3 regions of the Delftia sp. Cs1-4 genome follow, and region 1 is predicted to be linked to each of the others. Evidence: predicted binding sites of a transcription regulator. Region 1 holds the regulator's gene; each other region holds the start of a gene.
The links. The regulator FNR, encoded in region 1, switches genes on or off when oxygen is low (the NO sensors DNR and NnrR bind a similar motif). The targets are predictions, from matches to a motif close to TTGATNNNNATCAA.

Region 1 (3,877 bases):
GCTGATCGGCTTGAGCGTGGCCATGATCGTGAGCCTGGCGCTGCGCCAGTCGGTCAAGGTGGACGTGATCCGCGACCGCGCCTCGCTGTCGCGCATCGTGGCGGGCGGCAAGCTGGAGAATGTCTACCGCCTGCAGATCATGAATGCCACCGAGCAGGCCCAGCGCTACCGCATCAGCGCCCACGGCCTCGATGGGCTGGAGCTGGCGTCCGAGCAGGAAGTCGAGGTCGGCCCGGCCGAGACGCGCGGCATTGCGGCGCGCCTGCAGATTCCCTACGGTTCGGCCGAGCCGGGCTCGCACACCGTATTCTTCGATATCGATGCCGTGCATTCAGGCGCGGGACGCGCGTCCGAAAAGGCCGTCTTCCTGGTGCCCCGGTGATGTTCCTGGCAGGCGCGGCACGGTCCGCGCCTGCCGCCTGAAAGAAAGAGGTTTCCCATGTCTTCCAGTCCCGCAGTGTCCGCGCCCGCGCAGGCTCCCTCGCACCCCGACGCCGGCAAGCCCTGGTGGAAGTTCGGCCATGTCTGGCTGGTGGTGGCCGGCCCGGCGGCCGTGGTGGTCGCTGCCGTGATCACGGCCATCATCGCCATCAATGGCGCCGATCCCGTGATCGACCCCGACTACTACCGCAACGGCATCACGATCAACGAGCGTGCCGATGGCGTGCGCGAAGTGCCCAAGAGCATGGCGCCCGCCGTCACCGGCCGCAACCATGCGGCCACGCCCGCGCACGATCACCCCACGGACCGCTGATCGCCGTGCACCCCTGCAAGAGGCCGCAGTCGCGGCCTTTTTGCATGGCGGATCGCATCTCCGGCATGCGCGACGGGTGAGGGTTTCCTACAGGCGTGCAGGGCGCTGCGGGGCTTGGCGCCATGCGTTGGCGCGGCGCACAATGAAGGCGACCCCTCGACAGCACAAGGAGATCGCTGATGTTGGCCCAACGCTGGATGTGGATTGCCTGGCCTGCCTTTCTGGCAGCCGCCGTGATGGAGATGCTGGTTTTTGCCTTTGTGGACCCGCTGGAGCTGCATTGGCTCGGCGACCTGGGCTGGTCGCGCCAGGGCATCTACACGCTGGCCTTCTTCGCCTTCTGGGGCGTGACCATGCTCTCCAGCCTGATGACCACCATGCTGGGTCGCTCGGCCCGCGATCTCAATGACGGCGTGGTCTCCGAGCCCGACCCGGATCTGGCCATGCAGGGGCTGGGGCGGGACTGAGCGAGAGCCCGCCGCAATGAACAAGGCCCGCTGTCGCGGGCCTTGTTCATTGGCGGATGAATGCTTGCCGCCCTTGCAGCCTCACTGGCACTGCTGGCTGTTGACGATGCGCTTGAGCGCCTCCGTGTCCAGGATGCGCAGATGGCGCTGGCGCACCTCAATGATGTTGTCGTCCGCGAACTTGGAGAAGGTGCGGCTCACCGTCTCCAGCTTCAGGCCCAGGTAGCTGCCGATTTCCTCGCGCGTCATGCGCAGCACCAGTTCGGACTTGGAAAAGCCCCGCGCATGCAGGCGCTGCACCAGGTTGAGCACGAAGGCGGCCAGGCGCTCTTCTGCGCGCATGCTGCCCAGCAGCAGCATCACGCCGTGCTCGCGCACGATCTCGCGGCTCATGACCTTGTGCACATGGTTTTGCAGGGCCGTGACCTCGCGCGACAGGTCTTCCAGCTTGTCGAAGGGCATGACGCAGACTTCGGCGTCTTCCAGCGCGACGGCATCGCAGGTGTGGTGGTCGTTGACGATGCCGTCCAGGCCGATGATCTCGCCGGCCATCTGAAAGCCTGTGACCTGGTCGCGTCCGTCCTCGGTGGCCACGCAGGTCTTGAAGAAGCCGGTGCGGATGGCGTACAGCGAGGTGAATGTCTCGCCGTTGCGAAACAGCAGGCCTCCGCGCTTGACCTTGCGGCGCGTGGCCACGATGTCGTCGATGCGCTGCATCTGCTCGGCATCCAGGCCCATGGGCATGCACAGTTCGCGCAGGTTGCAGTTGGAGCAGGAGGCTTTGATGGTCTGAAGGTTCATGGAGTGATAAACATCAGCGGCACACAGCGTGCCGGCGGTGACCTCGTGGATTGCGATGAGTTGGATCAAATTGTCGCAGCAGTCCCTCAAACAACTCTTGATATGAGTCAAGGACATGACCGATGTGCTGCGGCACAGTCGAGGTATTAGAGGAAAAAACCCATGACCGCTGTCACCCCAGAGCTGCTGCGTCGCTTTGACGTACCGGGGCCCCGATACACCTCGTTCCCTACCGCCGACCGCTTTGTCGAGGCCTTTGGTGCAGAGGACTATATCCTGGCGCTGCAACAACGCAAATCGAGTACCGCAGCGCGTGCCATGCCTTTGTCGCTGTATGTGCACGTGCCCTTTTGCGAGTCGCTTTGCTACTACTGCGCCTGCAACAAGATCGTGACGCGTCACCATGATCGCGCTGCCGTCTACCTGGACTACCTGGCGCGCGAGATGGCCTTGCATACGGCCCATTGCGGCAAGGGCCAGGCCGTCAGCCAGCTGCACCTGGGCGGCGGCACGCCCACCTTCTTCTCCGACGACGAGCTGCGCACGCTGATGGGCCTGTTGCGCGAGCATTTCAAGCTGGAGCCGGGTGGCGAGTACTCCATCGAGGTCGATCCGCGCACCGTCAGCGTCGAGCGCCTGGCCGTGCTCAAGGAGCTGGGCTTCAACCGCCTGAGCTTCGGCGTGCAGGACTTCGACGAGCAGGTGCAGATCGCGGTGCACCGCGTGCAGCCGGCCGAGCAGGTGTTCGAGCTGGTGGCGGCCGCGCGGCAGCTGGGCTTTGCCTCCATCAACGTGGACCTGATCTACGGCCTGCCCAAGCAGACGCCCGAATCCTTCGAGCGCACGCTGGCCCAGGTCAACGCGCTGCGGCCCGACCGCATCGCGCTCTATGCCTATGCCCACCTGCCCGAGCGCTTCAAGCCGCAGCGGCGCATTGCGGCCGAGGATCTGCCCCAGGGGGCCGACAAGCTGGCCATGCTGTCGCGTTCCATCGCCGCGTTCATGGACGGTGGTTATGTCTATGTGGGCATGGACCACTTCGCCCTGCCGGAGGACTCGCTGGCCGTGGCCAAGCGCCAGGGCCGGCTGCACCGCAACTTCCAGGGCTACAGCACCCAGCCCGACTGCGACCTGATTGCGCTGGGCGTGTCGGCCATCGGCAAGGTGGGTGCCAGCTACAGCCAGAACGCCAAGACGCTGGAGGAGTACTACGACGCCATCGACGCCAGCCACCTGCCCGTGGTGCGGGGCCTGGCGCTGTCGCGCGACGACCTGGTGCGCCGCGCCGTCATCATGGCCATCATGTGCCAGGGCGCCGTGCTGTTCGAGCCCATGGAGCAGGCATGGCTGCTGGGCTTTCGCGAGTACTTCGCGCCCGAGATGGCGGCCCTGGAGGACCTGCAGGCCAAGGGCCTGGTGCAGATCAGCGACGAGGGCTTCCAGGTCACGCCCATGGGCTGGTACTTCGTGCGCGGCGTGGCCATGCTGTTTGACCGATATCTGCAGGCGGACAAGAACCGGGCGCGGTTTTCGAGGATCATCTAGGCCCCATGCTGTTGTCGCTCCTCTGGACCGCTTTGATCATGGGGCTCGTCGGCGGGCCCCATTGCCTTGCCATGTGCGCTGCGCCCTGCGGCGTGGTCACGGGCGGGGCGGGGCAGGGCGGCGGCTCGCAGGTGGTGGCCGTGCATGGATTGCAAAGCCGGCTGTGGCTGCGCACGGCGCTGTTCCACGGCGGCCGTCTGGCCGGTTATGCCAGCCTGGGCGCTGCCTCGGCCCTGGCCATGGAAAGCCTGTCCTGGCTCACCAGCCAGACCACGGCGCTGCAGCCGTTCTGGACACTGACCCATGTCGC
Region 2 (3,877 bases), 1.5 Mb from region 1:
GGCTGTGCGGCATGCGCATGGGCGAGCTGTCGCGCGCCAGCCTGGCCCAGCATCTGAAGGAATGTTCATGAGCGCTTCCCCCCTGTTTCCCCTGCCTGCACTGGCAGGAGCCCTGGCCCTGTCGGCAGCCTTGGCCCTGCCGGCCGCGGCGTCCGAGCTGCCATCGGAGGATTTCCTGGCCCAGCAGGGACTGACCCTGGTGGGACCGCTGCCGGCCGTGGGCGGACTCAAGGCCTGGGCCGCCTACCGCGACCGCCAGCCCGTGCCCATCTACCGCATGCCTGACGGCAAGCACTGGGTGCTGGGCACGGTGATAGACGCCCAGGGCCGCGACGTGAACGCCCAGGCCCTGCTGGCCGCCGTGCAAAAGCCCATGGGCGAGCAACTGTGGGGCGATGTGCAGCGCGCCCAGTCCATACCGGATGGCCGCGCCGACGCGCCGCGCACGGTCTATGTGTTCACCGACCCCAACTGCCCCTATTGCAACCAGCTGTGGAACGATGCCCGGCCCTGGGTGGAGAGCGGCCAGGTGCAGTTGCGCCACATTCTGGTCGGCATCCTCAAGCCCAGCAGCGAGGGCAAGGCCGCCGCCTTGCTGACCGCGCGCCAGCCCGAGCAGGCCCTGGCCGAGCACGCACGCGCCTATGCCAAGGCCGGCCGCGCCAGCGCAGAAGGCGCGGGCGCCACGCCGCTGGCCCCGGTGCCGCAGGCCACGCGGCAGGCGCTGGCCAACCATGCCTCGCTGATGTCCACCTGGGGACTGCGTGCCACGCCGGCCCTGGTCTGGAAGGATGACAAGGGAGTGGTGCAGGTGCGCACCGGCCTGCCGCCGGGCCTGCTGGAAGAGGTCATGGGGCCGCGTGGCAGGAAATGACGAGGACGACCATGAGCACAAGCCGTTCTCCCGCCGCTTCCACCTCCTCCAGCGACTGGAGCGACCTGTTCCCCGCCCGGCCGGATGCGTCGCCGCTGCGCATCGTGCTGCATGCGCCCACGCCCGGCGCCCTGGCCCGTGCACGCAGCAATCTGGCCAACCTGCGCCAGGACCGGCCCGGTGCCGAAGTCCGCATCGTCATCAACGGCCCAGCCGTCGAGGCGCTGCTGGACGCCGCGCCGGGCACGCCGCAGCATCTGGATGCGGCCGCCCTGGCCCATGCGCTGGTCTGCCCGAACACGCTCAGGAAGCTCGGCCGCGAGGCGCCTGCCGGCATGCGCGTGCTGCCGCAGGGCGGCATCGAGTCACTGGCCCTGCTGCAGCAGTCGGCCTGGTGCTACGTGCGCTGCTGAGCGGCCTGCGCCAGCGAGGCCAGGCAGCGCGCCTGCCATTGGTATTCAGGCTCGAACGATTCGCGGTCCGTGACGGCGCCGTGGCCGCCCTCGCCATAGACCATGGCGTAGGCCGCATAGTCGGCCGCCTGCAGCGCCCGGCCCGCCAGTCCATGGGCCGTGGCATAGGTGGCGGACACGGCGGCATGGCCGCAGCCGTCGAGGGAGCGTGATCCCTGGTGGTGGTTGGCCAGGCTGGCGGCCTCGCGGGCCAGGCGGTCCAGTTCCTGCCTGTCGATCTGGCCGTCCAGGTAGCGGCGAAGGCCTTGTGCGCAGCGGATGACGTCCGGGTCTTCCAGCAGGTGCGCGATGCGGTCCACGCAGGCCTGTGTGAATTGCAGCCTCAGGTGCTCGCCGGCTTCGGCGGCAAGGTCCAGTTCCGAAGCAAGGCTGTTCAGGGCATGGTTCATGGAGAACTCCTTGGCAGTGGCGACACAAGCAGCGTAGACCGGGGCCGCGCGCGGAAACAAGAGGGTGATTTCCGATACGCGCCCCGCATTCCCGAGGAATGCAGTCACCCTGTTAACCCCGTCTTAATCCCTGCGCCACACGCTATGGACTGCCTTGGGCGCCTGTCCATGGCAGGCAGTCGGTGGCACTTTGCAAGCACTCGGCAGGCACTCGGCAGGCACTTGGAAAGCCCATTGCTTGACTCACATCAAGCCGCCAAGACCCTGAATTTCATATATTAAATTCAATATAAAAAGCATATTTTTAATGCTTTATTGAGTTTGAGCGACCACCCTCCGTGGCCGCAGGACGATGAAAGACAGGCCATGCCAAAAACATCCCGCGCCGGCAGCGGTTGCAACGACTGCAGCTGCAAGCCCTCCTCCCAGGACGTCCCCGCCCGCACCGCCGCCCATGCGCAGCCCGCCACCGGCAAGCGCGGCTTCCTGCAGGATCTGCTGGCCGCCGCCATGGCGGCCGTGGCCCTGCCCGTGGCGGCGGCCGCGCCCGACACCCCCGGTTTTCAACCGCCGCGCCGTCCCGGCGAGGCCGGCAGGCGCTACGGCATGCTGGTGGACCTGCGCCGCTGCATAGGCTGCCAGGCCTGCACGGTGAGCTGCTCCATGGAGAACCTGCCACCGCTGGGCCAGTTCCGCACCACGGTGCTGCAGTACGAGGTGCAGCACGCGGGCAACGAGGACCTGCCGCCGGCCATGCTCAACCTGCCGCGCCTGTGCAACCACTGCGACAACCCGCCCTGCGTGCCGGTCTGCCCGGTGCAGGCCACATTCCAGCGCAGCGACGGCATCGTGCTGGTGGACAACGAGCGCTGCGTGGGCTGCGGCTACTGCGTGCAGGCCTGCCCCTATGACGCACGCTTCATCAACCACGAGACGCAGACCGCCGACAAGTGCACCTTCTGCGAGCACCGCCTGGAAGCCGGACTGCTGCCGGCCTGCGTGGAAAGCTGCGTGGGCGGCGCCCGCGTGATCGGCGACCTCAACGACGAGGGCAGCGAGATCCGCCAGCGCATGCGCGAGCACGCCAAGGACCTCAAGGTGCTCAAGCCCGCCATGGGCACGGACCCGCATGTGTACTACCTGGGATTGCCCGACGCCTTCGTCGACGGAGTGGACGGGCAGGCCAGCGTGCGGCTGGTCACTTCCCACTGAACGCAAGGAGCACCCCATGCACATCGTCGAACTCCTGACCCCCGCCTACGAATCGGCCTGGCTGCCCTGGGCCGTGCAGTACTTCTTCCTGGCCGGCATTGCCACGGGCGCCGCCCTGCTGGCCGCCGCCTGCGCCTGGGCGCCGCGCGCCAGCGCCATGGCGCGCCTGCTGCCGGCCGCCGTGCTGGTGCTGGCCGTCAGCGCCATCGCCGCACCCGTGTCGCTGCTGGCCGACCTGCACCAGCCTGCGCGCTTCTGGCATTTCTATGCGCACTTCACGCCGTGGTCGTGGATGTCGGTGGGCGCCCTGCTGCTGCCGGTCTTCGTGGGACTGGCGCTGGCCTTCGTGCTGGCCTGGTGGCTGGGCCGGCCGCAGTGGCTGCGCTGGCTGGCGCCGCTGCTGGCCGTGTCGGCGCTGACCATCACCGCCTATACCGGCGCCGAGCTGATGGCCGTGCGCTCGCGCCCGCTGTGGAACACGCTGTGGGTGCCGCTGAACCTGGCACTCACGGGCTGGCTGGCCACGGTGGGCTGCATGCTGGTGACGGCGCGCTTTCTGCCCGCCCGCCACCGCCCCGATGCCGGCGCCCTGCAGGCCCTGCGCGTGCTGGGCCTGGCGCTGGCGCTGTGCCTGCTGGCCATGGTGGCGGTCTGGGCCGTTGCCGGCTGGCTGGGCCAGGGCCGCTCCTTCCAGGCGGCGCTGCAGCTGTGGCAGCAGTTTCCGGTCTGGCGCCTGAGCATGCTGGGCTCGGCCGTGGCCGGTGCCGCCTTGCTGTGGGCCCTGGTGCGGGGTGGGCATCGCATGGCCTGCCCGCGCTACACGCTGGCCCTGGGGCTGGGCCTGGCCGCCGCGGCCTGGGCCTTCCGCTGGGCGCTGTTCATGGGCGTGCAAGGCGTGCCCAAGTACGGCGCGGGCCTGTACATCTACC
Region 3 (3,877 bases), 2.6 Mb from region 1:
CTGGCGACGGCGGCCGATGCCGCCATTGCGCAGATCGATGCGTGGCTGGGGCAGCAGGGGCACTGAGCGGCGGCTGGATTTCCAGCCCATCCATTCTCTTGAGAACGGCTGGTGGGTGCGTTGCATCCGCTGGCCGTTTTTTGTTCTCGGCAATTGGCTCTGCAAGCAAGTGGGGCTTTTTCGCCCCTGCCGGGTGGTTGCTTTTCGAGGCCGGGTCTCGGCCCGGCAGCCGACTGCCCTTTCTTGATTCGCCAAGAAAGGTCAGATCAAAGAAGGCGACCCGAATGTCCGCGACCCCTTCGCTTCGCTGCGGGGCAACCTGCGCCGTGGCGGCTGCGGGGTTCGCCGTGAAACTCTCTTCGCTCTGCGAGCTACGTTCAAACAATCACGGCGAGTCAGATGACGAAGCAGTCCTGTCCTTCGGCAGGACTGCAACCCCGCAACCGCCACGACGCAGGCGCGGACATACGGGGAAAAGGCTGGGTATTCGGGGCAGGAGCGGGCCGCGCCTGACCCAGCGCTTCCCGCGCGTCCGTCAGGGGCTGTAGTCCCGATCCCACCGTCTCGGCTGTCCCTGGGACGACCGTCAACACTAGGTCCAGACTACGACGCGCAGCCCCCAGGTTTTTTACAGTGGAACCGTCGCTGATGCAGATCGCGGCTTTGAAAAAACAAGGCCTGATTGCACAGCGCTACTTCAACATCACTGAAAGGACCAAGCCATGAATGAAGACCGCATCAAGGGCAACTGGAAGCAATTCACCGGCAAGATCCGTGAGCAATGGGGCAAGCTCACCGATGACGATCTGGATGTGATCGCCGGCAAGCGCGAGCAATTCCTGGGCAAGCTGCAGGAGCGCCAGGGCCTGGCCCGCGACGCTGCCGAAAAGCAGCTGACCGACTGGCAAAAGCGCAACCCCGACTTCCGCTTCGAAGACTGACGAGGGTGGACTGCGGATGGGCTGGACGCCCTGGCCGGCGCCGCCATCCGCTCCTCGACAGCCAGCGTGCCTGAGGGCACGCACCAATGGCCCGCCGCCGCAGGCACCAAGGGCCGGTTCAGTACAAATACAAGGAGTTCCATCATGCAAACACCGCAACGCTTTCGCCACATGCTTTCCGCTGTCGCCCTGGGCCTGATGGCCTCCGGCGCCATGGCCATGACCAATGCGGAGCACACGGCCGCCAAGAACCAGATCGAGGCTGACTACAAGGCTGCCAAGGAACAGTGCAAGCCGCTCAAGGACAACGCCAAGGACGTCTGCGAGAAGCAGGCCAAGGGCCAGGAAAACGTGGCCAAGGCCGAACTGGAATCGCGCCGCAATCCTTCGCCCAAGAACAGCGAAAAGGCACTCAAGGCCAAAGCTGATGCGGACTACGACATCGCCAAGGAAAAGTGTGACGACCTCAAGGGCGACGCCAAGGATGTCTGCGTGAAGGATGCCAAGGCCGCCCACGTGCACGCCGTGGAAGCCGCCAAGGTGAACAAGGCCCAGGCCGAGCCCGCTTCCAACTCCGCAGCCAAGGCTGCCAACGTGGCAGAAACCCGCAAGGACGCTGCCGAGGAAACCCGCGAAGCCGACTACAAGGCTGCCAAGGCCCGTTGCGACACCATGAGTGGCGCTGCCAAGGACACCTGCGTGGCTGACGCCAAGCGGAAGTTTGGACAGTAAGCTCCCCCTGAGCGGCTGACGCCGCTTCCCCCTCTCGACTCGCTACGCGAGGGAGGGGGACGACGCCCTCGCCGCGAGGCGGCTCTTGCTTGGCGTCCCTGATGTTGGGGCGCGCCAGTTTTATCCGCCTTGACCAAGGCCCCGCTCGCGGGGCTTTGCTGTTTTCGGGTTGGCTGATGTGGGTCAAACGGGTTGGGCGGTGCTGTTCCTAAGCTGCAGGCTTTCACGATGAAGGCAGGAGAAGCATATGGCCGTGCTGGAATGGAGCGGAGCGCTGGCATTGGAGTTGCCGGCCATGGACGAGGTGCATCAGGAGTTCGTCCTGCTGCTGGCCGAGGTGGAGGCGGCCGATGATGCGCAGCTGTGCGCGCGCTGGGATGAGCTGATCGCGCATACACAGGTGCATTTCGACCAGGAAGACCGCTGGATGCAGTCCACGCGGTTCACCAGCACCAACTGCCACAGCCTGCAGCACAAGGTGGTGCTGCAGGTGATGCGCGAGGGGGCGAGCAAGGCGGCGGCCGGTGATCTGGCCGTGATCCGCAGCATGGCGGGCGAGCTGGCGGCCTGGTTCGTGCACCATGCGCAGACCATGGATGCGGCGCTGGCCCTGCATCTGCGCAGTGCGGGCTTCGATCCCGCCACGGGCTCCCTGGCGCACCCTGAGGCCTTGCCAGAGCAGCCCATCACGGGCTGCGGCGGTGCCTGCGACGGAAGCGCCGACCGCGCGCGGACCGTGCCGGCCTGATCTGGCCTGAACCGATCTGAACCGGCAGTAAGGCCACCAGTCAGCCAGCTCGCTCAGGGCACGATCGCGGGCGATGCCAGGATGGGGAAGATCTTCACCAGCCCGCCCGCCATCACCTCCACGGCCAGGGCCGCGAGGATCAGGCCCATGAGCCGCGTCATCACGTTGATGCCGGTCTTGCCCAGCACGCGGGCGATCGGGTCGGCCAGCGAAAAGCAGACCATCACCACCAGCGCCACCACCACGCCATAGCCCACCAGGGCCAGGTGCTGCCAGATGGTGCGTGCCTGGTCGGCGTAGATCACCACGGTGGACATGGAGGCCGGCCCCGTCAGCAGCGGAATCGTCAGCGGCACCACGGCAATGCTGTTGCCCATGGCAGCCTTTTCCGCGCCAGCGACCAGCGTGGGCGCGTTGGGCCGTTCCTCGGCCGGGCGGGCGTTGAGCATATTCATGGCGCTGATCAGCAGCAGCAGGCCGCCGCCCACCTGAAAGCTCTGCAGCGAGATGTTGAAGAAGTCCAGCACCTGCAGCCCGATGATGGCGCAGGCCGCGATCACGCAGAACGAGGCCAGCGCCGCCGTGCGAATGGTCTGCTGGCGCTGCTGGGCGCTGAATCCCTCGGTGTAGTGGATGAAGAAGGGGACGATGGCCAGCGGGTTGATGATGGCCACCAACGTGATCAGCGGTTTGAGGTCCATCGCATTCCCTGTAGGTTGCCGCCGCCCACCTGTGCCCGGCGCTTGCCGGTACGCACGACTTTTCGTTCCATCGAATGTCTCCTGTGAAAGAATTGCCGCACGGGCCGGCCCGCCGCCATTACAGCATTGCGGGGCGCGTCCGCCCACCGGGAAATCACAACAGGTTCTCAGATAGAAAGGAACGCGGACATGGGCAGTTTTGTGCAGTTGACTTCGTTGGATGGCACGGCTTCGCCGGCCTGGGTGGCGCGGCCCGATGTGCCCGCGCGCGGTGCCGTCGTGGTGCTGCAGGAGATCTTCGGCGTCAACGCCCATATCCGCGCCGTGGCCGACCGCCTGGCTGCCCGCGGCTATGTGGCCGTGGCGCCGTCACTGTTCACGCGTGTCGAGGCCGGTGTGGACCTGGGCTACGGCGACGCCGACCGTGCCAAGGGCATGGCGCTGAAATCCGCCGCCGAGGCGCTGCCTCAGCCCGGCGTGCTGCCCGAGATCGAGGCCGCCATCGCCCATGCCGCCACGCTGGTGCCCGGCGGCAAGGTGGGCATCGTGGGCTTTTGCTGGGGCGGCCTGTGGGCCTGGCGCGCGGCCTGCAACCTGCCCAGCCTGTCGGCTGCGGCCTGCTACTACGGCGGCGGCATGACCACGCCGCTGGAGATGGGCCGCGAGCCGCTGTGCCCCGTGATTGCCCACTTCGGCCGGCGCGATACGCACATTCCCGTGGACGCCGTGCAGGCCTTCGCCCAGGCGCAAAAGCA

Region 2: dsrO (sulfate reduction electron transfer complex DsrMKJOP subunit DsrO) is a predicted target of FNR. The motif match lies at 1,975-1,988, and genes of this name have one in related genera.
Region 3: DELCS14_RS01870 (hemerythrin domain-containing protein) is a predicted target of FNR. The motif match lies at 1,847-1,860, and genes of this name have one in related genera.

Annotation. Positions count from the first base shown of each region.
Region 1 is NC_015563.1:4,484,584-4,488,460, reverse strand. Features, by position in the region: gene ccoG (cytochrome c oxidase accessory protein CcoG) at 1-382, shown strand, start outside; gene DELCS14_RS19625 (FixH family protein) at 440-754, shown strand; gene DELCS14_RS19620 (hypothetical protein) at 934-1,221, shown strand; gene fnr (fumarate/nitrate reduction transcriptional regulator Fnr) at 1,303-2,022, opposite strand; gene hemN (oxygen-independent coproporphyrinogen III oxidase) at 2,185-3,567, shown strand; gene DELCS14_RS19605 (sulfite exporter TauE/SafE family protein) at 3,573-3,877, shown strand, end outside.
Region 2 is NC_015563.1:2,977,391-2,981,267, reverse strand. Features, by position in the region: gene DELCS14_RS13085 (TlpA disulfide reductase family protein) at 1-71, shown strand, start outside; gene dsbG (thiol:disulfide interchange protein DsbG) at 68-874, shown strand; gene DELCS14_RS13075 (hypothetical protein) at 886-1,287, shown strand; gene DELCS14_RS13070 (hypothetical protein) at 1,272-1,736, opposite strand; gene dsrO (sulfate reduction electron transfer complex DsrMKJOP subunit DsrO) at 2,103-2,948, shown strand; gene nrfD (NrfD/PsrC family molybdoenzyme membrane anchor subunit) at 2,965-3,877, shown strand, end outside.
Region 3 is NC_015563.1:420,966-424,842, forward strand. Features, by position in the region: gene DELCS14_RS01855 (ABC-type transport auxiliary lipoprotein family protein) at 1-66, shown strand, start outside; gene DELCS14_RS01860 (CsbD family protein) at 723-941, shown strand; gene DELCS14_RS01865 (hypothetical protein) at 1,086-1,673, shown strand; gene DELCS14_RS01870 (hemerythrin domain-containing protein) at 1,921-2,421, shown strand; gene DELCS14_RS01875 (MarC family protein) at 2,475-3,122, opposite strand; gene DELCS14_RS01880 (dienelactone hydrolase family protein) at 3,312-3,877, shown strand, end outside.